DNA from 3 places in the Bacillus sp. PK6-026 genome. Region 3 is predicted to be linked to each of the others. Evidence: riboswitches for the same ligand, from Rfam matches in the RefSeq annotation. Region 3 holds a riboswitch; each other region holds the start of a gene.
What was found. Region 3 has a riboswitch for thiamine pyrophosphate ahead of tenA (thiaminase II). Riboswitches for the same ligand answer to the same signal wherever they lie in the genome.
Positions count from the first base shown of each region.

Region 1: another riboswitch for thiamine pyrophosphate. It lies ahead of tenA (thiaminase II); the one in region 3 lies ahead of tenA (thiaminase II).
Region 2: another riboswitch for thiamine pyrophosphate. It lies ahead of thiT (energy-coupled thiamine transporter ThiT); the one in region 3 lies ahead of tenA (thiaminase II).

Region 1 covers NZ_CP096418.1:1,295,128-1,303,458, forward strand. Annotated here, with positions in the region: gene M1D59_RS06500 (UPF0738 family protein) at 1-157, shown strand, start outside; gene M1D59_RS06505 (GTP pyrophosphokinase) at 189-824, shown strand; gene M1D59_RS06510 (NAD kinase) at 843-1,643, shown strand; gene M1D59_RS06515 (RluA family pseudouridine synthase) at 1,670-2,545, shown strand; gene prpE (bis(5'-nucleosyl)-tetraphosphatase PrpE) at 2,562-3,302, opposite strand; gene M1D59_RS06525 (monovalent cation:proton antiporter family protein) at 3,567-5,411, shown strand; TPP riboswitch at 5,471-5,579, shown strand; gene tenA (thiaminase II) at 5,663-6,364, shown strand; gene tenI (thiazole tautomerase TenI) at 6,339-6,950, shown strand; gene thiO (glycine oxidase ThiO) at 6,934-8,043, shown strand; gene thiS (sulfur carrier protein ThiS) at 8,040-8,243, shown strand; gene M1D59_RS06550 (thiazole synthase) at 8,250-8,331, shown strand, end outside.
Region 2 covers NZ_CP096418.1:3,308,084-3,316,414, forward strand. Annotated here, with positions in the region: rRNA gene M1D59_RS16870 (16S ribosomal RNA) at 1-135, opposite strand, end outside; gene M1D59_RS16875 (GntR family transcriptional regulator) at 674-1,774, opposite strand; TPP riboswitch at 1,936-2,035, shown strand; gene thiT (energy-coupled thiamine transporter ThiT) at 2,147-2,731, shown strand; gene M1D59_RS16885 (class D sortase) at 2,772-3,329, opposite strand; gene M1D59_RS16890 (processed acidic surface protein) at 3,436-4,431, opposite strand; gene M1D59_RS16895 (hypothetical protein) at 4,611-4,799, shown strand; gene M1D59_RS16900 (response regulator aspartate phosphatase) at 4,924-6,036, shown strand; gene M1D59_RS16905 (hypothetical protein) at 6,038-6,166, shown strand; gene pcp (pyroglutamyl-peptidase I) at 6,246-6,893, shown strand; gene M1D59_RS16915 (potassium channel family protein) at 7,017-7,673, shown strand; partial or broken gene M1D59_RS16920 (TrkH family potassium uptake protein) at 7,676-8,331, shown strand, end outside.
Region 3 covers NZ_CP096418.1:4,188,907-4,197,237, reverse strand. Annotated here, with positions in the region: gene M1D59_RS21335 (ArnT family glycosyltransferase) at 1-1,136, opposite strand, end outside; gene yhfH (protein YhfH) at 1,351-1,488, shown strand; gene aceB (malate synthase A) at 1,531-3,120, shown strand; gene aceA (isocitrate lyase) at 3,135-4,406, shown strand; gene M1D59_RS21315 (hypothetical protein) at 4,457-4,615, opposite strand; TPP riboswitch at 4,820-4,924, shown strand; gene tenA (thiaminase II) at 5,038-5,724, shown strand; gene M1D59_RS21305 (ECF transporter S component) at 5,721-6,320, shown strand; gene M1D59_RS21300 (ABC transporter ATP-binding protein) at 6,295-7,887, shown strand; gene M1D59_RS21295 (energy-coupling factor transporter transmembrane component T family protein) at 7,884-8,331, shown strand, end outside.

The sequences.
Region 1 (8,331 bases), 1.5 Mb from region 3:
CCTCGACGCCAATCTTCCTGTGTTTTTACATATCGGAAACACGGAGCTGGAGCTTAACGGGTTCCATGATGAGCTCGGATATTTAATAGAGAATATTAAAGATAATGCAAATTATGGCGAAGAAATGGAAGAGAGAGTGAAACGGATATTCCTCTAGAAAAAAAGGCGATGAAATTGGGGGAAGGTTTATGGACGAAAAACAATGGGAGCAATTTTTAGCGCCGTACCGGCAGGCTGTTGAAGAGCTGAAAGTGAAGCTGAAAGGGATCCGGACCCTTTACGAATACGAGGAGGAACATTCGCCGATCGAATTCGTGACAGGGCGGGTGAAGCCTGTTCCGAGTATTCTTGAGAAGGCCAAGCGGAAAAACATTCCTCTGCACAACATTGAAAGCATGCAAGATATTGCCGGGCTCAGAATCATGTGCCAATTTTTTGAGGATATTCGCATTGTCGTCGATATGCTTCTGGCGAGAAAGGACTTCACGGTCGTGGATAAGCGCGACTATATCGCGGAACATAAAGAGAGCGGCTACCGCTCCTACCACCTCGTCGTGCTGTACCCTTTGCAGACAATCAACGGGGAAAAACAGATTTTGGTTGAAATTCAAATCCGGACGCTGGCGATGAATTTTTGGGCGACAATCGAACATTCTTTAAATTATAAATACAGCGGCAACATTCCGGAAAAAGTAAAATTAAGGCTTCAAAGAGCTTCTGAAGCAGCATCAAGGCTCGATATGGAAATGTCCGAGATCAGGGGCGAGATTCAGGAGGCTCACGTGGCATTTTCACGCAAGAAAAAGGATGAGGATGACGGTTAGGGGAAAGGAGATGGAATGATGAAGTTTGCGGTATCGTCCAAAGGAAATGATGTTTCCGATTCATTAAAAAGCAAAATTCAAACATATCTGCTCGACTTCGGTCTTGAATGCGATGAAGAAGAGCCGGATATCGTCATTTCCGTCGGCGGTGACGGAACGCTTTTATACGCATTTCACAAATACAGCGGCCGCCTCGACAAAACGGCTTTTGTCGGGGTTCATACAGGACATCTCGGCTTTTATGCCGACTGGGTGCCGACCGAGATTGAAAAACTCGTAATCGCGATTGCGAAAACGCCGTATCAAATTGTTGAATATCCGGTTTTGGAAGTTATCGTCCGCTACAATGACGGCAGCGATGAAGCGAGATATTTGGCGCTGAACGAATGTACGATCAAGAGCATCGAAGGGACGCTTGTAACAGATGTCGAAATTAAAGGGGAACTTTTCGAAACGTTCCGCGGCGACGGCCTTTGCTTATCGACCCCATCGGGAAGCACGGCATATAACAAGGCGCTCGGCGGTGCGATTATTCATCCGTCCATCAGAGCGGTCCAGCTGGCTGAAATGGCGTCGATCAACAACCGGGTGTTTCGCACGGTCGGATCGCCGCTCATTCTGCCTGAGCACCACACTTGTTTAATTAAACCGATTAATGATGTGACGTTTCAAGTCGCGATTGACCATTTGACATTGCTGCATAAAGACGTCAAGTCAATTCAATGCCGCGTCGCAAACGAAAATATCAGGTTTGCCCGCTTTCGGCCGTTTCCGTTTTGGAAAAGGGTCCAGGATTCCTTTATCGGAAAAGGAGAATAGGAAGGTTTGCTGTGAGCGATTTTTTGATGAAACAGATCATAACAGAAGAGGACAGCGGGGTTCTTTTGAAAGAATACGTCCAGCGGCTGGGCATTTCAAAAAGGATGCTGACGGACATCAAATTCGGCGGCGGGGATCTTTTGGTAAACGGCGGGCATGTAACGGTCAGATACGTTCTTCAAAAAGGGGACGAGCTCGTCATACAGTTCCCTCCGGAAAAAATGAGCGAATCTTTGCGCCCGGAAGAAATCCCGCTTGATATTTTGTTCGAAGATGACCATGTCCTCGTATTAAATAAACAGCCATGCCTGTCGTCGATTCCCTCGCGCGAGCATCCATCAGGCAGCTTGGCGAACGGTCTGATTCATTATTACCAGCGGACGGGCGTCCGCGCGACCGTTCACCTGGTGAGCAGGCTTGACCGCGACACATCGGGTGTCATGCTTGTAGCCAAGCACCGCTTCGCCCACTCGCTTTTATCGGGACTGCAAAAAAAGGGAGCCGTCAAACGGCAATATCGGGCGGTCGTCCACGGTTTGATCGCAGAAGAGCAGGGAACGATCGATGCGCCAATCGGCAGAAAATCATCGAGCATCATCGAGCGTGCGGTGATCCCCGACGGGCAAAAAGCGGTGACGCATTTTTGGGTGAACAGGCGCTTCAGCGGTATGACGGATGTCTCCATCCGTCTGGAAACCGGGAGAACCCATCAGATCCGAGTTCACATGAGTCATATCGGATATCCTTTGTGCGGTGATACGCTGTACGGAGGAACCCGCGGCTTCATCAATCGGCAGGCGCTCCACAGTGAGACGCTGACGTTTTTTCATCCCTTCACAATGGAAGAGCTGACGTTTCAAGCGCCGGTTCCGCATGATATGAGTCAGTTGATAGAGAGCTGAATTAAGCTCTCTTTTTTTATGGCTCCATACGGAATCTTGACTCATCATAAGGCAATGAAGAGGGGACAGATTCGGTTGTCAGTTCGGGGTATCTGAAAGCGGTCAGCCTGTTGCCGAATACACAACCGGTATCGATATTGATCGTATGATGTATCATTCGCGGACGTTTGACAGGAGTGTGGCCGTACACCACCCACGGATCGCCTTTGTAATGAGCGGCCCAGTCCCGCCTGACCGGCCGTCCGTCAGGCAGCGTTTCTCCTGTAATATCTCCGTATAGCACAAACTGTTTTACTTTTCCGACAGGCTTTTTGCCGATGTCTTCCGCTTTGATGCCGGCATGTGCGACGACAAGTTCGCCGTTATGCAGGATCTCATAAAGCGGGGCGTTTTCATAAAGGCGCATGAAAAGGTCTCTGATATCCTTCTGTTTATGTTTCGGAAGGTTTCTGTATTCCGCCGCCGTCGTCTCCAGCCCGTGCTGCAGCTTCACCGGATTGCCTTTGAAAAAACGGTACAGCTTATTGCAGTGATTGCCGGGCACATATCGCACAGCTCCTTCTTCAACGGCCCGTCCTACAAATTCAACGACCTCCAGCGATTTTGGCCCTCTGTCTGTTAAATCCCCGAGAAAGACAAGTGTTCTGTTTTCCGGATGAACGGGAAACCCCGATGACAGCGAGTAACCGAGCTTTTCAATCAGCGCAATCATTTCGTCATAGCACCCGTGAATATCGCCGATTACATCATATTTCATGCGTTTTCTGCCTCCTGTCTGCGTATGTATATACATTGCCCAGTCCATATATAAATAAAGCTTCAGCGACTTTCGCCGGAGAAAATCAGGCATATTACTTTTTTTTCTGAGCGAGCATTGTTAAAATCGATTTTTACACCTGTGAGAAAAGAGTTCAGACGGTTCTTTTCCCACATGAAAATGTCTAAAAAGATGTCCCTTTTATTTTTAAAAAAGGGAACGCTAATCATACCCGGAAACCGGTTTTAGAGGAGGTACCAGTTTATGGAGCACACATCTGTCTCATCTTTAGTTGTCGTACTGATTATCGCATTTTTAACGCCCATCCTGCTGCACCGTTTCAGGTTAAGCATACCGGTGGTTGTCGCTGAAATTATCATGGGTCTTATTATCGGAAAAAGCGGGTTCGATCTGGTCGCCCAGCACGATACATGGCTCGAAACTTTATCGATGCTCGGATTTATCTTTTTAATGTTTTTAAGCGGGCTTGAAATCGATTTTTCCGCATTTGAAAAAGGAAAGAAAAAGCAGCTGCTTCCGAGCGGAAAGGAAGCGCCGAATACATTTAAAACGGCTTCGGTCATCTTTATTGCCGTCTTTATTTTATCGCTCGGCCTTTCTTACAGCTTTGTCATGGCAGGATTTATTGACAACGCCTTTTTAATGACGCTGATCATTTCGACAATTTCGCTCGGGGTTGTCGTTCCGACGCTGAAAGAAGAGCGTCTTATGAAGACGAATATCGGCCAGATTATTTTGCTTGTCGCCGTCATTGCGGATCTTGTCACGATGATTCTGCTTGCAGTGTTCGCCTCAATCTACGGGGACGAAAACAGCAATATGTGGCTGCTGATGATCTTATTTGCCGCCGGCGTCGTTTTATACCTGTTCGGAAGGATATTTAAAAAGCGGCCTTTTGTCGAAGTGCTGTCAAAAGGAACGATCCAGATCGGCACAAGGGCGATATTTACGCTGATCATCGTACTTGTGGCGCTGTCCGAGTCGCTCGGTGCAGAAAACATACTTGGCGCGTTTTTGGCCGGGGTGCTTGTTTCGCTGCTTTCGCCGAACAAGGAGCTCGTTCAGCAGCTCGATTCATTCGGCTACGGATTCCTCATCCCGATCTTCTTTGTGATGACAGGCGTCAAATTGGACATTTGGTCACTGTTTGGCAATCCGAAAATTTTAGTGATGATCCCGCTTCTGTTTGTGGCTCTGTTAATCAGCAAAGTCGTTCCGGTGCTGTTTTTGAAAAAGTGGTATGACATGAAAACCGTGCTGGCTTCCGGTTTTCTCCTGACTTCCACGCTTTCTTTGGTGATCGCGGCGACAACGATCGGCGAGCGCATCGGCGTCATTGATGCGCAGATGTCCGGCGCGCTGATTCTGGTCGCTGTCATTACATGCATCATCACACCGACCGGCTTTAAAAAATTAATGCCGAAAACGGAAAGCGAAAAAGAGAAAAAGACGATCACCTTTATCGGCGCAAATCAAATGACGCTGCCAGTCACGCTCGAACTTTCTCCGGAAGATTATCACGTCAGAATCCTGCATGTCCGGCAGGAAAAAAAGGAAGAAAATCTGGCGGACCCGGTGTTTGATGTTGAAGTTTTGCCTGATTATGAATACGAGACGCTTCAATCATTCGGCGTTTTCCAAACGGATATACTCGTCGTGGCCACTGGCAGCGAAGAGCGCAATACAGGGATCGCGCTTTTTGCGAAGGAGCAGAAAGTCGCGAGAATTATCGCCAGCGCAGATTCTCCAGACGCCGAATCCAGACTGAAAGATAACGGAATTGATACATTCTCCATTCTGCTTTCTACAAAAACGCTGCTGCGCGCGCTTATCGAGGCGCCTGGCGTTATGAAACTCCTGACGAACCAGGATGCGTCGCTGTATCAGATCAATATGAGCAATGAGCGATTTGACGGTGTTCTGTTAAGGGAGTTTCCGTTTACGGGAGATGTTATCTTCGTCCGAATTTTCCGCGGGGTGGACAGCATCGTGCCCCACGGGGATACAAGGCTGCAATTGGGTGACAGGCTGATCGCCACCGGTTCGCGCGAATATATTGCGGAATTGAGAAAAACGCTTGGAGACTGATGCTTGACCATTTTGCAATTCGTGATAAGATAAAAGTATAAACTGAATGAACAAGAAATGTTTTCCACTAGGGGAGTCCTTGATAAGGGCTGAGATAAAAGTGTGACTTTTAGACCCTCATAACCTGAACAGGTTCAAACCTGCGTAGGGAAGTGGCACGGTATTTGAGTATGTATTTATGCAAATTCCAAACCACTTTCCTTGCGGGAAAGTGGTTTTTTTATGTTCAGAATCGAAGGAGGAGCCTCGAAATGAAGTTTTCAGAAGAATGCCGAAACAGCGCTGCAAAATGGTGGGAAGGCAGTTTTGCCCATCCGTTTATTCAAGGGATTGGAGACGGCACACTTCCGGTTGATCGATTTAAATACTATGTCATGCAGGATTCCTACTATTTGACCCACTTTGCCAAAGTCCAATCCTTTGGTGCGGCATATGCTCGCGATTTATATACGACAAGCCGGATGGCTGAACACGCGAAAGGCACATATGAAGCCGAGATGTCGCTCCATAGGAAATTCACCGATCTATTGGGAATCACAAAGGAAGAACTGGAGTCGTTTCAGCCGTCGCCGACAGCGTATGCGTACACATCGCATATGTACCGTTCTGTCGTGAGCGGCAGTTTTGCGGAAATACTGGCCGCTTTGCTTCCTTGCTATTGGCTCTATTATGACGTCGGTGAGACGTTAAAAACGTGCAGGCCTGACAGCGCGGTTTATCAGGAATGGATCGCGACATACGGAGGCGACTGGTTTAAAGAACTTGTGACAGAACAGATCAACCGCTTCGATGAGCTGGCTGAAAACGCCGATGAGAAAACGCGCGCGAAGATGAAGGAGAACTTCGTCATCTCTAGCTTCTACGAATACAGCTTCTGGGATATGGCCTACCAAAAAGAAAGCTGGTCAAAAAGCGGGGTGGATCAGCTTGCATCTGCACGCGATCACCGATGACAAGCACTCTGTGGAAGAGCTTGCTGCAAAAATCATCTCGATTCAAAATGCCGTTGACTTTATCCATATCAGGGAAAGATCAAAAAAAGTAAGTGAAATATCAAGTTTAATCGACCGCCTTGCGGAAGAAGGGGTTGATAAGCGGAAACTGATCATCAACGACAGGGTTGATATCGCTTTGTTTCATCACATTCACCGGGTTCAGCTGCCTTCACACGGCTTTTCCGTCAAAAGTGTGAGGAGCCGTTTTCCGCATTTGAAAATCGGAAAGTCCGTCCATTCGCCAGAAGAAGCGGTTCAGGCTGAAACTGAAGGTGCAGATTATGTGCTGTTCGGCCACATTTTTGAAACGGACTGTAAAAAGGGCCGGAAAGGAAGAGGAGCTCTCAGTCTGGCTGAAGTGAAGGCGGCTGTCCGCATTCCGGTCATTGCGATCGGGGGTATTACCGAACAACGACTGGCGGAAGTCAAAATGGCAGACGGCATCGCCGTGATGTCGGGGATCTTTTCTCATGACAGACCGGATGAGGCGGCCGCGCGGCTTGCCTGTCTCGCGAAGGGAGATTCATATGAGAAAGCGCTATGATACGATCGTGATCGGCGGAGGCATCATCGGGACATCCATCGCTTACCATCTTGCGAAAGCGGGGAAAAAAACGGCCGTGTTTGAAAGCGGAGAAGTCGGCAAAAAAGCGACGAGCGCGGCGGCGGGCATGCTCGGCGCCCATGCGGAATGCGATAAACCCGGTACCTTTTTCGAATTTGCCAGAGCCAGCCAAAAAGCCTATCAGCGGCTGACGGGCGAATTGAAAGACATAAGCGGCATCGATATCAGAAAGCATGACGGAGGGATATTAAAGCTGGCATTTTCAGAAAGCGACCGCGAACACCTGATGCAAATGGCTGCACTGGATTCAGTGGAATGGCTTGAAGCCGCTGAAGTATATGAGCTGGAACCGCATGCCGGAAAAGGGATTCTCGGCGCTAATTTCATTCGGGACGACATCCATGTCGAACCGGCCGCAGTGTGCAGGGCATTTGCCAGGGGGGCCCGGATTCTCGGTGCCGAGGTCTTCGAGTTTACCCCCGTTTTATCGATCGAATCTGAAGCGGGGACCGTCCGCGTCACTGCTGCTTCATGCACCGCGGAGGCGGAGCACGTTGTCATTGCAAGCGGTGTGTGGAGCGGTGCTTTCTTTAAACAGATCGGCATAGACAAAAGCTTTTATCCTGTCAAAGGGGAGTGCCTGTCTGTGTGGAATGACGGCATCCCTTTGACGAGGACGCTTTACCATGATCATTGCTACATCGTTCCGCGCCATAGCGGAAAGCTTGTCGTCGGCGCGACAATGAAGCCCGGGGATTGGAATGAACAGCCGGAACTTGGCGGAATCGAGGAGTTGATCCGAAAGGCCAAGTCGATGCTCCCTGACATTGAATCCATGAACATCGACCAATGCTGGGCCGGATTGCGCCCGGAAACAGGGGATGGCAATCCATATATCGGCAGACACCCTGAAAATGACCGGATATTGTTTGCTGCCGGACATTTCAGAAACGGCATCCTCCTGGCACCTGCAACCGGTGAGATGATAGCTGACATGATCCTCGGCAATCCGGTCAAAACAGAGTGGGCCGAGGCGTTTAAAGCGGATCGAAAGGAGGCTGTGCACAGGTGAACATTCAGCTCAACGGCCGGAAAATAGAGTGGAGAGATGATGGCGGCACGATTTACGATTTGCTCGCATCCTACAGTTTGGAAAATCGTGTTGTCGTTGTTGAAAGAAACAGGCAGATTATCGGAAAAGACCAATATCAAACAGTCAAACTGGAAGAACACGATGTCATCGAAATCGTTCATTTTGTCGGAGGGGGATAAACCGTTATGTTAAAAATCGCAGATCGTCAATTCTCATCAAGATTATTGCTCGGCACAGGGAAGTATCCGTCATTTGAAATTCAAAAAG
Region 2 (8,331 bases), 880 kb from region 3:
CAGGCAGGTTACCCACGTGTTACTCACCCGTCCGCCGCTAACATCAGGGAGCAAGCTCCCATCTGTCCGCTCGACTTGCATGTATTAGGCACGCCGCCAGCGTTCGTCCTGAGCCAGGATCAAACTCTCCATGAAGTTTGATAATGACTACGCACAACATGTGTGCGATTTATTTAATGAATTAACAGGTACGTTTTGTCTTGTTTAGTTTTCAAAGATCATTTCCGCCTCTCGAAGAAGCGACTTTACTAATATAACATTCTATCATCGTGAATGTCAACAACTTTTTTCAAAAGATTTTCGAAGTTGTTTTTATAAAGCCTCCTTTTTAGGGGCGGATACTAATATAACATCTATTTTCGTTTTTCACAATAGCTTTTTTAAAAAAATAATAATCAAATGATTTGGACTCAGATGATTCCTGATCATCTCGACCTCAGGCAGTTGACAGCATTTATTTCTTCTTACTGCTTTCTTCTATATAAAAGTATACAGCGGTCTTTAAAAATTGATTTACTAAAGCTGCACATGGTCCAAAGCTTCGAGGATGACATTAAACTCTCCGTTATCAGCTTTTACTTGAATAAAAAGCTCCTCATTCCGGAGCTTTGTAACAGAATATATATTCTTCTCATTTTCATTCACGCTGGTTGGCGGATAAAGATTGTGCAGCCTACCTTTTCAGCTTGGCGGTCGAATGTCTGACAACCAGTTCAGGTTTGTAGACGGTGGAATGTTCAAGCTGATTCGTGTTGCGTCCCTCAACTTTGGCAATCATCCATTTTGCCGCCTCAATCCCCATCTGCATTTTCGGATGAGTGACTGACGTCAGCTTCACTTCAGATGCCTCGCTCAAATGTGAGTTGTCATATCCGACAATCGAAATGTCTTCCGGCACTTTCAAACCGAATTCCCTCACGACATCCAACACCAAAAGCGCTATCTCGTCATTATAGCAGAATATGGCAGTCGGACGGTCTGATGAAGAAAGCCGCTTCCTGGCTTCAGCTATCGTTTTTTGTTTTTTGTTCTCTGTTGTGTACGTCACGACCATTTCAGGGTAAAACGACAAGCCGTTTTCTCTGAAAGCACGGATAAATCCTTTCATCCGGTTGGCGCCCTGCATATCGTCCTGTTTAAAGAAACCGAACACTTTTTCATGGCCGAGTTTAATCAAATGCTCAGTGGCGATAAAGCCGCCGTGTTCATCATCCAAAATGAAATGGGGCGGATTTAGCTCCTGATAAAATTGGTTAATCATCAAATACGGAATATGATGTTGTTCAAGCGTCAGATAGTAACTTAAATTCGGGTTAAAGCTTCCTGTTTTCGTCGGCTCCACGATCAACCCAGCAATTTTTTTATCGAGCATATTCACAAGGCATTGTTTTTCTTTTTCAATGTCATTATTGGTGCTCGCGACGACAAGGGTGTATCCTTCGCTGGACAGTGACGATTCGATTCCTCTTATAATAGAAGGAAAAATGTAATCCGAAAGGTAAGTCGTAATAACCCCGATCATCTTATTTCTTTCCCTTCCTTTTTCAGAAAGCTGAAGACGGTGAGAGCAATACGTCCCTGAGCCCTGCTCTCTGTATAAAAGCCCTTCATGAACAAGGTCGCCAATCGCTTGCCGGATCGTGTGCCTGCTTACATCAAATATTTTCATCAATTCGTTTTCCGAATGAATTTTTTCCCCCGGCTTCACTTTGCCTTCATATATCCACGATTTAATTTTATTTTTCACCATGCTGTATTTTGTAGGTTCACTCATCAGATCAACCCTTTACTGATCTTGTACGTACGAATACGTTCTATTATAAAGGAAAAGATGTTTGCATTGCTACATATTGGAGAAATTAAGCAAAATTTTTCGAAAAATCAGCTTGTCGTCCGTTTCTTTTTTTAGTATAGTAGAATATAACTAAATAACTTGATGACCACAAGGGGAGCCTCGAGGCTGAGAGTGAACGACCGTTCTGACCCTTTGAACCTGTTAGTTAACGCTGGCGTAGGGATGTGGCAAAGTCATTTCTAATTGCATCCAAAGCAGTGCGTGGAAAACTTTCCTACTCCTTCCCCGCATTGCTTTTTTTATTGGGAAAGAAGTCCAGTATCCCTTTGTTCATCAAAAGTGAGGGTTATGATGAATCAATCTAAACAACTTGTACAGCTGATTGAAATTGCGTTTATGACAGGAATAGCACTTATACTTGATATGGTGTCCGGAATGTTTTTAAAAATGCCTCAAGGCGGTTCAATCGCCGTCATGATGATTCCGATCTTCCTGATTTCCTTTAGATGGGGGCTGAAGGCAGGGCTGGCAACCGGGTTTTTAGCCGGATTGCTTCAGTTTGTCACTGGAGGATTTTACGTTTATCATCCTCTGCAGCTTCTTCTTGATTATTTTATCGCGCCTACAGCCGCGGGAATCGGCGGCTTTTTTGCCGGATCGATCAGAAATGCTTCAGTCGAGAAACAAAAAGGAAAGATCATTTTCTATGTTACGCTGGCCGTCTTTCTCGGAAGCGGACTGAAATTTCTCGCTCATGTCATCAGCGGCGCTGTCTTTTTTGGAAACTATGCGCCTGAAGGCACTCCGGTATGGATTTATTCCTTGGTATATAATGGAACATATATGCTTCCGTCTTTCATTGTCTGCACAATTGTCCTTTGTTTACTGCTGCTAACCGCGCCAAAACTCTTGGAAAACAGATCAGACATGAGATAGCATAAAAAACAGCGGACTCGCCTGAGATTCCGCTGTTTTTTTATGATTTAATCAAATCTGCGACCAATATATACCGCTCCGGTGCTGAACCGATAAAGTCAAAAGGATAGCAGGTGGAAACCGTCAATGTTGCTCTCGGCTTTGGTACAATCACCGTCCGGTCATCCGCATCCACGATCCGCACCTTTTTCACTTTGTATGTAAAAGTTCCGTAGGAAGCTTCAACAATTAACTGATCGCCCTTCCCCACTCGGCCGAGTTTTCGGAAAACCGTATCCCGGTGGCCTGATAAAACCGAGTTGTCATCTTCTCCAGGCAGAACGGAACCAGCGAAATGGCCCACGCCTTTTTGCAGCTCGTCTTCATCTGTCCCGTGATATATAGGAATCCTTGCATTGATTTTCGGAATGACAAGATCACCGATTTTCTCCCCGGTTTTAAATGTTTGATCAATCACCGTTTTTTCTTTTTTCGCCGTCTGAATCGGAGGTTTTTCAGGCTTTTCTTCTTCTTTCATCTGCTGAAATGAAAAAAGAGCGTAGCCGTGCATTAACTTGAACACATTCGTTGTTGTAAAATAAGCGCCGCACACAACCATCACAATAGCTGCGAGCCAGATGATTTTTTTTCGATGTGCCTTAATTTCCTTTCACTCCTTATAAAAACTTCCCATTCTCTACATAATTAGAATGGGAAGTGACATGTTAAGCCGCTTTGCGAAGCCTTCTGATCATGAAGAATCCGCCAAACATCAGAACGGCGCCTAAGATCGACCATTCCGCGTAATGCCCGGCTGTCTTTGGAAGCTTTGCACCTTTAACCGTCTTTTTCACATGAGATGGCTTTGAATCATGTTTGACAGCCGTTTGGGTTTGCTTCACTTTTGACCCTGTATCATGAATTAAATCAGATCCGATCATGTCAGGCGTCAGCAATACATCCAAAATGAAGTTGCCTTGCAGATCGTATACTTCCACCAGAAGGCTTGCTCCCTTCAGATCTTCCGCGCTGACAAGCGTTGTCAAAGACACTTCTTTTTTCTTTCCGTCTTTAACAAGATAGTATTTTGTTTTCACTTCAAGCGTCTTCTGAAGATCGTTTAAAATGGATAGCATTTCAGCGATATCCTGAGCTGAGAGCTCTGATACAGACTCGAAATCGGCTACCGTTTCAAGACGTTCTCCAAGAGCCATCAAATCATTTTCAAGGTTTGGATTTTTATCGCGCACCTTTCGGAGATGATTCACGAGCCTTTCCCACTCCTGATCATCCACACCCAATTCTTGAAACAGGTTCCCGATCTGAAAATCGTCTTCTTCATATGTCACAGTGAAAAGCGCATCGTCCAATTCGTATTCAAACATAAACACGTCGAGAATGTTTTGGCCGCTTTCCATATAGCCATTTTCAACAAAAAGGTCAGCCGCTTCTTTTTCGCTCAATCCGTATTCTTTTAAATAGGATGCCAAAAGTTGATTAGTCAGTCTTTCCCCTAAAAAATCTTTCAACTCTTCCACCGACTCAAAATCTTTTAAACTTTCATCATATGTATCCTGTAAATAAGCTTCCAATTCTTTTTCTTTCATTCCTATTTCTTCAAGATACTCTTGAAGCTCGGCCTGTTTCGGCGCGGCAAAAGCACCAGCTGCCGGCACTAAAACCAGGATGCAGACCAATAGTGACATCAGCCTTTTTTTCATTTCTTATGACCCCCTAAATTTATCTTTCATTTTGATTATAGTGGAAATATTTTTAAAAACATGTATTGTAATTGAAAATCTTTTCGTCTATAATATTTTGTTCTTTTTCCTGTTTAAACAGGCATAATCTTCCCCTCTATTGAATGTAATATAGTAAAGCGAATAGAGGAGGTATGCAAATGAACCCTTACTATATGATGCTCTTATGTTACGTCCTATCGATCATCCACTTTTTAATAGGCTACCGGGAAGCCCTGAAAATAAGCGGAGCTGACGGGCTGGTCAACGGAACCGCAATGATCTCCTGTATTCCGCTTGGCGCGGTTTTCGCTTTTTTCGCGCACTTTTTTTGGAAAATGACGATTTAATTTCAGAAATGAACTTTTCACCGGCGAACTTGCATTTCAGCGTTATTCACAGACGGCAGCAGTTTATGCTATGATTAATAGAACTTCAATTTACAAAAAATTCACAAAGATTGGAGGGAAGAGAATGGCCAAAGCCGTGGCTTCACAAGAAGTCGCCAATATGCTCAACGACTGGTACATACTGATGAAAAAAAGAGACATTTCAGGCTCAATCGAAATGAAAGATGACATAGATAAAGCAATTGAAAAAATGGAAGAAGATCATGACGTTCTACTCTATTATCAAATGCTCGATTTTCGCTTAAGGCTCCTTCTTGAAGATATCTCCCAATCTTCCACCGAAAAATTGGAGGCCATCAGTTTTCAAGACAAAGATCCAAAAAGTACGGACGACAAGCTGAATTATTATTTTTACCTGTTTAAAGGGATTTATGAGGACTACAAGCAAAACCATACAGAAGCGCTCAATTTTTTCAGAATAGCGGAAAAAAGACTGAGCGTCATTCAAAATGAAATTGAAAAAGCTGAATTTCATTATAAAATCGGTGTTTTGTATTACAACTTAAAAGCGACATGGCTGTCGATTCATCACATCAACATTGCCTCCGGCATCTTTCAAGGGTATGACGGGTATGCCAAGCGGGTCATCAACTGCAAAATGCTGATCGGGCTCAATTATATTGACCAATTTAAGTTCTCCGAAAGTGAAGTATTATTAAAAGAAGCGATCGAAAAAACCGAAAAAATCGGCGACCAATTCCTTTTACCGTGTACCTACTATAATATGGGCTTTTTGAAGAGTAAGGAAGACAAGCAGGAGGAAGCGCTAAAGTATTACAATAAAGCTTTTGCAATCAAAGATTTTGAAACGAAAGCCAAGTATGCTTACCTTCTTTGCGTTTATGAAAACACAAGGTCTCTTTTCAAAACCAACGCACACAAACAAGCATTTAAATGGATCGAAGTGGGCTTTAAAAAATCCCGGGAAATGAACAGCGAAATTTTCGAATTGAAATTCAAAATTTTATATACATTATATTCTGATACACAGAATAAACTGGAAATAATCAAGGACTATGTTCACCAGTTAGAAAATGAAAAAGCCTGGGTAGATTTGGAGGAATTATTGATGGATGTAGCGAATTACTACAGGCGAGAAAAGTTATATGAAGAAGCCATATACTTTTACATTAAAACAGACAAGGCGAGCAAGCTCGCTGGAAGAGGAGGAGAATAAAATGAAAAAAGTATTATTAACAGCAGTTGTATTAGGCGCAGTTATCAGCTTTTCATTCGTAAACCATGCACCGGAAGCGGCTTCTCAAGGAGATCAGGTACTTCTGGCATCCCGGGGATCAGGAGCATAAAATATTTTAAAAAATACCCATTCAGACATCTTCTGAATGGGTATTTTGCACTTTATATTCATATTCAGGAGGGATCGATATGGGAAAGAAAGTACTGCTGACAGGTTTTGACCCCTTCGGGGGAGAAACGGTCAATCCGTCTTGGGAAGCTGTAAAACGGCTGAACGGAGAAAAAGTCGAAGGCGTCTCTATCGTGGCGGAGCAGATCCCGACCGTTTTTCATCATTCAGCGGCCGTTTTGGAAAAAGCGATCGAAAAGCACCATCCCGATATCGTCATTTGTGTAGGACAAGCAGGCGGCCGGGCTCACATTACTCCGGAACGCATCGCAATCAACATCGATGACGCCCGCATTCCGGATAATGAAAAACGGGAACCGATCGATGAACCGATCGCGGCAGACGGGCCTGCAGCTTACTGGTCCGCGCTTCCGATCAAACTCGTTGTGAAAGAGTTGAGAAAAAACGGAATCCCGGCCTCCGTCTCTAATTCAGCTGGAACATTCGTATGCAACCATCTTTTTTACCAGTTAATGCACCGTATAGACCGCACCTCGGCAAACATCCGCGGAGGGTTCATCCACATTCCGTATCTCCCCGAACAAACAGTCGATAAGCACGAGCCGAGCCTCAGCCTTGAAACGATCGTCGAAGGGCTGAGGCTAGCCGCCGTCGTCTCTGCCCTTCACGAAAAAGACATTCGCGAAACCGGAGGCTCGCTCAGCTGAAACCGAAGCCGCCTCAAGGCGGCTCTCCGGATTCGCACACTTCCGGATTCTTGTACATCCCTGTGTGTTTTTCTTTTAAAAAAGTAAACACTATAAGAAAAACAGATAAAAGGGTGAACACGGATGCAGAAATCTTATGCCGTTTTCGGGCTCGGTCAGTTCGGCGGCAGTCTTGTCAAAGCCTTCCACGCAAAAGGGGCGGAAGTTTTAGGCATCGACAAATCCGAAGAAAAAGTAAACGAATATTCTGCTTATGCAACCTACACCATTTGCGCCAATGCCGTTGATGAAAATACATTGAAACAAATCGGAATACGCAACATCGATCACGCCTTTGTATCATTCGGCGATGACATTGAAGCAAGCATTCTGACTTCGCTTTTGCTGATTGAAATGGGCGTTCCCAAAGTATGGACGAAAGCGCAAAATGACTATCACCAAAAGGTTCTCCATAAAATCGGCGTCCATCGTATCATTCATCCCGAAAAAGATATGGCCAAGCGGATAGCCAGCCATATCACCTCGGAAAAGATGATCGATTTTGTTGAGCTGTCGCCAAATTACAGCATCGTCGAAATTGTGGCAACAAAAAAGCTGGACAAAAGAAGCCTGGGGGATATCGATGTACGCGCCAACTTCGGCTGCAACATCGTCGGCATAAAAAGAGACGGGCATTTCATCATCGCACCGAGCGCTGATGACTTGATATACGAAAACGATATTTTGATTGTGATCGGGCAAAACAAAGATATTGAGACCTTTGAAAAAAAGGGCGATTAACCGTGAAGTTTAAACAGATTCAATTAAGCCCGTCCCAACTGCTCGTGCTGGTGTTTTTATTTTTCATCATATTAGGAACTCTTTTATTGAAGACCCCGGCAGCGACGTCTAAACCCATAGGCTGGATTGATACGCTTTTTACATCGACATCGGCGATGACTGTTACCGGCCTAGCCGTCGTTGATACAGGCACGGATTATACGTTGTTCGGTCAGCTCATGATCCTCGTTCTCATCCAGATCGGGGGACTCGGCATCATGTCATTTGCAGTGCTCATTTTTATCATGCTCGGGAAAAAATCGGCCTGAAAGAACGGCTGTTGATTCAACAGTCTCTCAATCAAACTTCTTTAGGCGGGATCATTAAGCTCATCAAGAGTTTGTTTATTTACTCCTTCGCAATTGAAATGCTGGCCATGGTCATACTGGCTGTCAAATGGGTTCCTGAATACGGTTTCGCACGCGGTGTCTACTACAGCCTGTTCCACGCGGTTTCCGCCTTTAACAATGCGGGATTTTCCATTTGGCCGGACAGTTTAATACGGTATAAAAGCGATCCGCTCGTCAACTTGGTGATCAGTTTTTTGTTTATCATCGGCGGGATAGGGTTTACCGTATTGTCTGATCTATGGCATAAGCGGAGCTTGAAAAAGTTAAGC
Region 3 (8,331 bases):
TCACCGGTGCCGAACATGTTCATGCTTTGTCCGCTGCCTTGACCTGCACCCGGTCCGCCTCCGGTTGGCGGCTGACTGCCGCCGTTTGCTCCTTGAGAACCGTCATCGGTCGCGTTGCCCGCAGCCGGCGGCTGCATTGCACCGTTTTGTCCATCGGAGCCGTCGGATGAACGGCTTCCGTCTTGAGTTTGCGCATTGCCGTTGGTCGCGCTGCTTGCACCCGGCGGCTGCATCGCGCCATTTTGTCCATTGGAGCTGTCGGCTGCATTGTTCCCGTTCTGAGTGTGTGCATTGCCGTTCGGCTGCTGCATGTCTCCTCTAAAACCGTTCATATCGCCGCGGGCGTTGCCCGTCGTCTGGCCGAGCAGCCGCTCTGTGCCGTTGTAGCCGAAAGCCAGTTCAAGCACGGAGTTGGTTTGACTGCTTCCGACATACGGGCGACTGTCGGCCGATGTATAGTCGACAGCAAGCGCCCAAGAAAGCGAAACGCCGGTGAGAACAATAAGCGATAAAACAGCGGACACAATTTTTTTCTTCCAATTCGCATGGGCCGCGATGAGATAAAACAGCAAGAACGCGGGAAGCACCATGAATGCCTGAAGCATCTTCATATTGAACCCGAGGCCGATGAGGCCAAATGCAGCGAGCAGCCAGATCAGCCTGCCTTGTTTGACCGCCTTCATCAGGCACCATGTACCAAGAAGGAGCGTGAAGACGAGCATGCTGTCGATATTATTCGTCCGGCTTACGGCAACCGCGATCGGCGTCAGCGCCATCACCAGCGCTGAAATGCGGGCGGCTCCTTTTCCGAATTTCGGTTTAATCAGTGCGTATAGCAGATAGACGGAACCCGCACCTGCAAGCGCCTGCGGCAAAATCACACTCCACGTATGCACGCCGAAGATTTTCGCAAATATGGTCTGAATCCATAAAACGAGGGGCGGCTTATCTACTGACACGAATCCGGAAGAGTCGAATGACGCAAAGAAGAAATTGTGGAAGCTTTGCGTCATGCTTTTGACCGCCGCCAAGTAATACTGGTTGGCGGCATTGTCCTGCCAAATGTTATATGTATTCAGAATAAGAGCTGCCAACAAAATAAGAATCAGAATGACATCAAGTTGTTTGTTTTTTATTTTCATCATCACTTTCACCTCTTTATGTTCCCTATTCTAGAAGAAAAATATGAACAAGTTATGAATAAAAAGAGAACAATCTATTTTTGTTTGAATGGAAAAAAATAAATATTTTTTGGAAAAAGGTGTGTACTTTTTTCTTTTTGCGCTGTATACTGTACTACAACAGAAATTAAAAACATAAAACTGTTCTATAAAAAGGAGAGTGACACAAATGAGCTTGAAAAGTCCGATGGAATTTTTCAGAACGCTTCCAAAAAAAACTTGCCCTGAATGCGGTGAAAAGATGGAGGAGCAGGCTGAATCTTACTTTATGGAATGTGAGCGCTGTCTTTCCAAAAAAGGCGAGTAAGCAAACTGTTTTATAACAATGCATGTAAAGGGGTAGGGAGACATGAAAACAGAGGAGAAGAGAACTCAGATAACCGGATCGATGAATCCGCAGTATGAAGAGATTTTGACAAAAGAAGCGCTGGAGTTTATCGGACGTCTTGAACGACATTTCGGGGGAAGAAGACGGGAATTGCTGCATTTGCGAACGATCAGGCAGGCTGAAATTGATCAAGGGAAGAATCCGGGTTTTTTGGCGGAAACGAAGCACATCCGCAAGGCGGACTGGACGGTCGCGCCGCTCCCCCGGGATTTGGAGGACCGCAGGGTTGAAATCACTGGCCCGGTCGACAGAAAAATGGTCATCAATGCTTTAAATTCAGGAGCCAAAGTCTTTATGGCCGACTTTGAAGATGCGAACTCGCCAACGTGGAAAAACTGCATTGACGGCCAGGTTAATTTACGGGACGCGGTTCGCGGGACGATTTCCTTTACGAATGAACAAGGCAAACGCTATGAACTGAAAGAAAACCCCGCCGTCATCATTGTAAGGCCGAGGGGATGGCACTTGGAAGAAAAGCATGTGCTGATCGGCGGCAAGCCCGTGTCAGCAAGCCTGTTCGATTTTGGCCTTTATTTTTTCCATAATGCAAAAGAGCTGATCAAAAAAGGAAGCGGTCCTTATTTCTATCTTCCAAAAATCGAAAACCATCTGGAAGCAAGGCTGTGGAACGACGTGTTTGTGTATGCGCAAAACGACTTGCGCATTCCGCAGGGGACGATTAAAGCGACGGTTCTCGTTGAAACGATCCTGGCGGCTTTTGAAATGGATGAAATCCTCTATGAATTGAAGGAGCATTCAGCCGGACTTAACTGCGGCAGGTGGGATTATATTTTCAGCTTTATTAAGAAATTCAGGAACAGGGAAGACGTCATTCTTCCAGACCGCTCAGCCGTGACGATGACGGTTCCAAACATGAGGGCGTACTCCCTCTTGGCGATTCAAACGTGTCATAAACGCAACGTCCATGCGATCGGGGGAATGGCGGCGCAAATTCCCGCTAAAGACAAACCTGAGATCAATGAAGCCGCATTTGCCAAAATCCGCGAAGATAAGGAACGTGAAGTAAAAGACGGCCATGACGGAACATGGATCGCGCATCCCGGCATGATTCAAACGGCGCTCGATGTATTCAATCAGCATATGCCGTCGGCGAACCAGATTCATAGAAAGCGGGAAGACGTAAAGGTCGAGGAAAAAGACTTGCTGGAAGTACCGAAAGGCCGGATTACAGAAGCAGGCGTCCGTACCAATATCAGCGCCGGCATCCGCTATTTAGCTTCATGGCTGTCGGGCAGAGGCGCCGCTCCGATCGACCACTTAATGGAGGACGCAGCAACGGCGGAGATTTCCAGAGCCCAGCTTTGGCAATGGATTCGCCATCCGAAAGGGGTTCTTGACGATGGCCGGAAAGTCAACGCCGAAATGGTCAAGATGATGAAAGAGGAAGAAATGCAGAAAATCTTCGAAGAAGCCGGCATAGAACATTTTCGGAGCGGCCGGTTCGAAGAGGCCGGACAGTTATTTGAACAGCTGATTTTGGATGATGAATTCGCGGAATTTCTAACGATACCCGCTTATGAAAAAATATGATGGGGGAATGTGCGATGCTGAAAGAAAAACAACTCGCAGAAAGCTGGGAGCATGAAGAACGCTGGAAAGGGATCACAAGGCCGTATCAGGCGGCTGACGTTATTCGGCTGAGAGGCACGCTTGAGATTGAATACACGATTGCAAGGCGCGGCGCCGAAAAGCTATGGAAGCTTCTCCACACAGAGGATTTCGTCCCGGCGCTGGGCGCTTTGACCGGAAACCAAGCCATGCAGCAAGTAAAAGCCGGATTGAAAGCGATTTATTTAAGCGGTTGGCAGGTGGCTGCTGATGCCAATTTGTCAGGGAGCATGTATCCTGACCAAAGCCTTTATCCGGCAAACAGCGTGCCGGAAGTTGTCAAAAAAATTAACCGCACGCTGCAGCGCGCCGATCAAATCCATCATATGGAAGGGAAAGAAGACATCGATTGGTTTGCCCCGATTGTGGCCGACGCTGAAGCAGGCTTCGGCGGACAGCTGAATGTGTTCGAGCTGATGAAAGGTATGATTGAAGCCGGCGCCGCGGGAGTTCACTTTGAAGACCAGTTGTCGTCTGAGAAAAAGTGCGGGCATTTGGGCGGGAAAGTGCTGCTTCCGACGCAAACGGCGGTGCGTAATTTGATTGCCGCGCGCCTCGCCGCAGACGTGATGGGAGTCCCGACCATTCTTATTGCCCGTACGGACGCGAATGCGGCCGACCTGATCACAAGCGACGTCGATTCATATGATGCGCCGTTTTTGACGGGAGAGCGAACAGCGGAAGGGTTCTTCAAAACAAAGCCGGGTCTTGATCAGGCGATTGCGAGAGGTTTGGCGTATGCGCCGTATGCCGATTTGATCTGGTGTGAAACGTCTGAGCCGAATATTGAAGAAGCCCGCCGGTTTGCACAGGCGATCCATGAAAAATTCCCGGGCAAACTGCTCGCCTACAACTGCTCCCCTTCGTTCAACTGGAAGGCCAAACTGGATGACAACACCATCTTGAACTTCCAGAAACAGCTCAGTGAAATGGGCTATAAATTTCAATTTGTCACACTGGCAGGCTTCCACGCCTTAAACCACGGCATGTTTGAATTGGCCCGCCAATATAAGCACCGCGGAATGGCGGCGTATTCTGATCTGCAGCAGGCCGAGTTTGCCAGCGAAGTCCACGGCTATACGGCGACAAGGCATCAGCGCGAAGTCGGAACGAGCTACTTTGATGAAGTCGCCCAGGTTGTGACAGGCGGGACTTCATCAACCACTGCACTGAAGGGATCGACTGAAGCGGAACAATTTCAATCCTAAAAACGTAAAAAGCCGCCCGTCATGGGGCGGCTTGCTTGTTGTCTATCAAGTTAGCAATTGACATCATTGGAAGGGGCGGTAAAAGGGTTTTCCCTAATAACAGTCAGTGTCTGATGATTCTTGTTGTTTCTTTTGGCCGGCCGGTTGTCTTTGCTGAAAGAATAGAACAAATACACAGCCATTGTCAAAATCAAGATAAACATCATCATAAATATCCCCTCCAAATTTTTTTGTCTTCACTATATTAGACGAACAAGCCTGCAAAAGGTTTCAGAAAATTAACATTTTTCCATAAATATTTTTACCCGCTGCATCTTCTGTATGAAACCCGGCGGTTCTATACAAGAATAAAACTGAAAAACTCAGGTTGACATCATAATCATTGATGTGTAGAGTAAAAGTTAATGTAATAGGAAGTCCACTAGGGGAGCCGTAAGCCGGCTGAGACAAGAAGCGATCTTGGACCCTTTGAACCTGATCTAGTTCATACTAGCGTAGGGAAGTGGAGCCGGTGTCTTTATGATTTCATCATACAAAGGCCGCTCCATTTTGGGGCGGCTTTTTTGCGTAAAAAGCGGCTCGCTCCCCCTGTGCCTTCCTTATAAAACCGATTGCTGAGGAGGCTATCTACATGAGTTTTTCTGCAGAACTTCGCCGCGAGGCAAACCCTATTTTTGAAGCCATTTTTGAGCATCCGTTTGTATTGGGACTGGCGTCCGGCAAGCTGAAAAAGGAGCAGCTTATTCATTATGTGAAGCAAGATTACGAGTATTTGAACGCTTTTATTCAAATCTACGGAATTGCAATTTCCAAGTGTCAAAACCGGAAAGACATGGAGATGTTTCATGAGCAGATTTCATTTGTATTAAACAGCGAAGTGCACCCGCACAACAACCTGTGCCGGGCCGCGGGGGTGGAGTATGAATCTCTGCAGGGCTATCCGCTTGCGCCTTCTGCCCATCATTATATCCACCATATGCTGACGGCGGCGCACGAAGGCACGCTGGGAGAGATATTAGCCGTCTTGCTGCCTTGTCCGTGGACATATTGGGAGATCGGAAAAAAACTGATGATGGACGTTCAGCCTGACCCGTCGCATCCATTTTATGACTGGATCTGTTTTTACGGAGACAGAACCGATTCAATCACGACGAAGTTTTGCGCCCGCCTGGATGAATGGGCCGAAACAGCGGGCAAGGCTGAAAAAGAAAAAATGAAGGAGCTTTTTTTGCAAAGCTGTCAGCTTGAATACGGCTTTTGGGAGATGGCTTATACAGTTGAAGATTGGCCTGTGGAAATGGAGGCGGTGAGACGATGAATTGGAACATGAAAGAAGTCGTGATGGCAGTGATCTTGTCCGTTGCATGCGGCGTCATTTACTTAGGATGGTCCACCTTGTGGATCCCTGTTTCAGCAATTGTCGGGCCTGTCGGAGCGAACTTTATGTTCGGCATTTGGGTGATCGCCAGCCCGATTGTCGCTTATATCATCCGTAAACCGGGTGCGGCGCTGATTGCCGAGACGGCAGCTGCGGCGGTCGAACTGCTGACCGGAAGCCACTTTGGACTGTCAGCATTATTAATCGGTGTGTTCCAGGGAGCCGGTGCGGAAATCGCTTTTGCGATCTTTCGCTATAAGCGTTACAACTTGTTTACCCTTATGCTTTCCGGTGCGCTTGCCGCGGTCGGAAGCATGACATACAGCCTGATGGCGAACGGTTTTGCCTACTATACGACGCAAACGCTGATCATGACGCTTATCATCCAAATTATCAGCGGCATTGTACTCGGCGGCTGGCTGGCAAAAGCCGTTGTCGAAGCGCTTGCGAAAACGGGAGTCCTGAATCAGTATGAGATCATGAAGGAACAGCGGAAGAAGGATGATGCCGATGCGTTCATTTCTCGGATGCAGTAACCTTTCCGTCCGTTTTTATCATCGTCCTGAAACAGTCCTAGACCGGGTCTCGCTGTCGATTGGGCAGGGAGAGAAAGTGCTGATACTCGGTCCGAGCGGAAGCGGCAAATCGACACTGTTGTCCGTGCTTTCCGGCATCATTCCTGAACATGTCGAAGCTGAGGTCAGCGGAGAGGTCAATCGCAGAAAGAGCGCCGGCGTTATGTTTCAGGATCCGGATTCGCAGTTCTGCATGCTTCATGTTGATGAGGAAATCGCTTTTAGCCTAGAAAACCGGTCCGTCTCCCCAAAAGATATGGACGGCATCATCTCGGAGCTGATGGAGCAAGTCGGATTAAAGATAGATAAGAAAACGCCGATCGAAACCTTGTCAGGCGGTATGAAGCAGAGACTGGCATTAGCGTGCCTGCTCGCTCTGGAGCCTGAAGTGCTGTTTTTTGACGAGCCGACGGCGCAGCTGGACCCGGCCAGCCGGAAAGACATCTTTGCCTTGCTTCGTAACGTTTCACGAAAAAGCGGACAGACGATGGTGTTCATCGAACACGTGCTGGACGGCTGTATCGAGTGGATGGACCGCGTCATTCTTTTCAATGGAAAGGGACAGATCATCGCTGACGGAAAGCCGGAAGAAATCGTGAAACATTTTCAGCCGGAGATGAAAGCGGCGGGCATCTGGCAGCCGAAACTGTACCCTGCGGTATGGGAAGATGTCATCACACAAGATGATCATCCGCTCGCCGTCAAGCTCTCTTCTACATTGAAAATGAAAGAGGAGGAGGCGAAAAACAGGCCTACAGCTGACAGAGACATATTGATCCGCGCAGACGACGCGGCGATCGGCTATCGGAAAAAGATCGTTGCCGACGGCATCACCCTTGAGATTCCAAGGGGAGAATGGATTTCGGTCATCGGCGAGAACGGGAGCGGAAAGAGTACGTTTTTAAAAAGTCTGATCAGGCTTGAAGCCGTCAAAAAAGGGCGCCTTTATCTTGAGGATCGGGAGCTGAAGAAATGGTCCGACCGTACGCTCTATGAGAAGGCCGGCTTTGTTTTTCAAAATCCCGAGCTTCAATTTATTCGGGACACGGTGTTTGACGAGATCGCGTTCGGGGCGAGGCAGCGGGGATGGCCGGAGGACCGGGTCGAAAAGAAAACGGCTGAATTGCTGCGGGAATTCGGACTTGACGCTCATCAAAAAGTGCACCCCTTTACATTAAGCCTCGGGCAGAAACGGCGTTTAAGCGTTGCGACAATGCTTTTGTTTGACCAGGATCTGCTGCTGCTTGACGAGCCGACATTCGGTCAGGACGAAAGGACGGCGCAAGAATTAATCAAGCGGTTAAAGGAACGGCAGGAACGGGGAACGACGATTGTGATGGTGACGCACGACATGGACATCGTAGATGAGCATTCCGGCCGTGTCGTCGTGTTTCATCAAGGGAAAGCGGCATTTCAAGGAACGCCGTATCGATTATTTTCTGATCAAGGCCTCGTCCGCCGCTTTTCATTGATACCGCCGCTTCATTACCGGTTCATGCATGAAAGAAAGGAGAGGGTTCCCGTATGAAAAGCAATGGTTCACTTCTTTCGGCATTGAACCCGAGCGCCAAGCTCTTTTCCCACCTCCTGGTCATGTGCTTGCTCATGTTTGTTTCAAATCCGAAACCGACTCTATTCATTTGGCTGTTTGCGGTTGCCGTCGGAATTTTTTTCGGGGGATGGACTTTGTCTTATTTAAGTAAGCGGCTGTTGCCTTATCTCGTCTTTTTTATTCTCGTCTTTTGGATGATGGCCGCTTTTGGAAAAGGCGAGGAAACGATTTGGGAATGGGCCTGGTTCCGTGTCACCGAGGAAAGCGTCGGCAATGGGCTGACAATCGCGCTCCGGATGCTCGGCTTTGTCACATACGGTCTTTTGTTTACATCAACAACCGATTTGACGCAGTTTATTATGAGCCTGATTCATCAATGCAGGCTGTCGCCTAAATGGGCTTATGGCTTGCTGGCCGGCT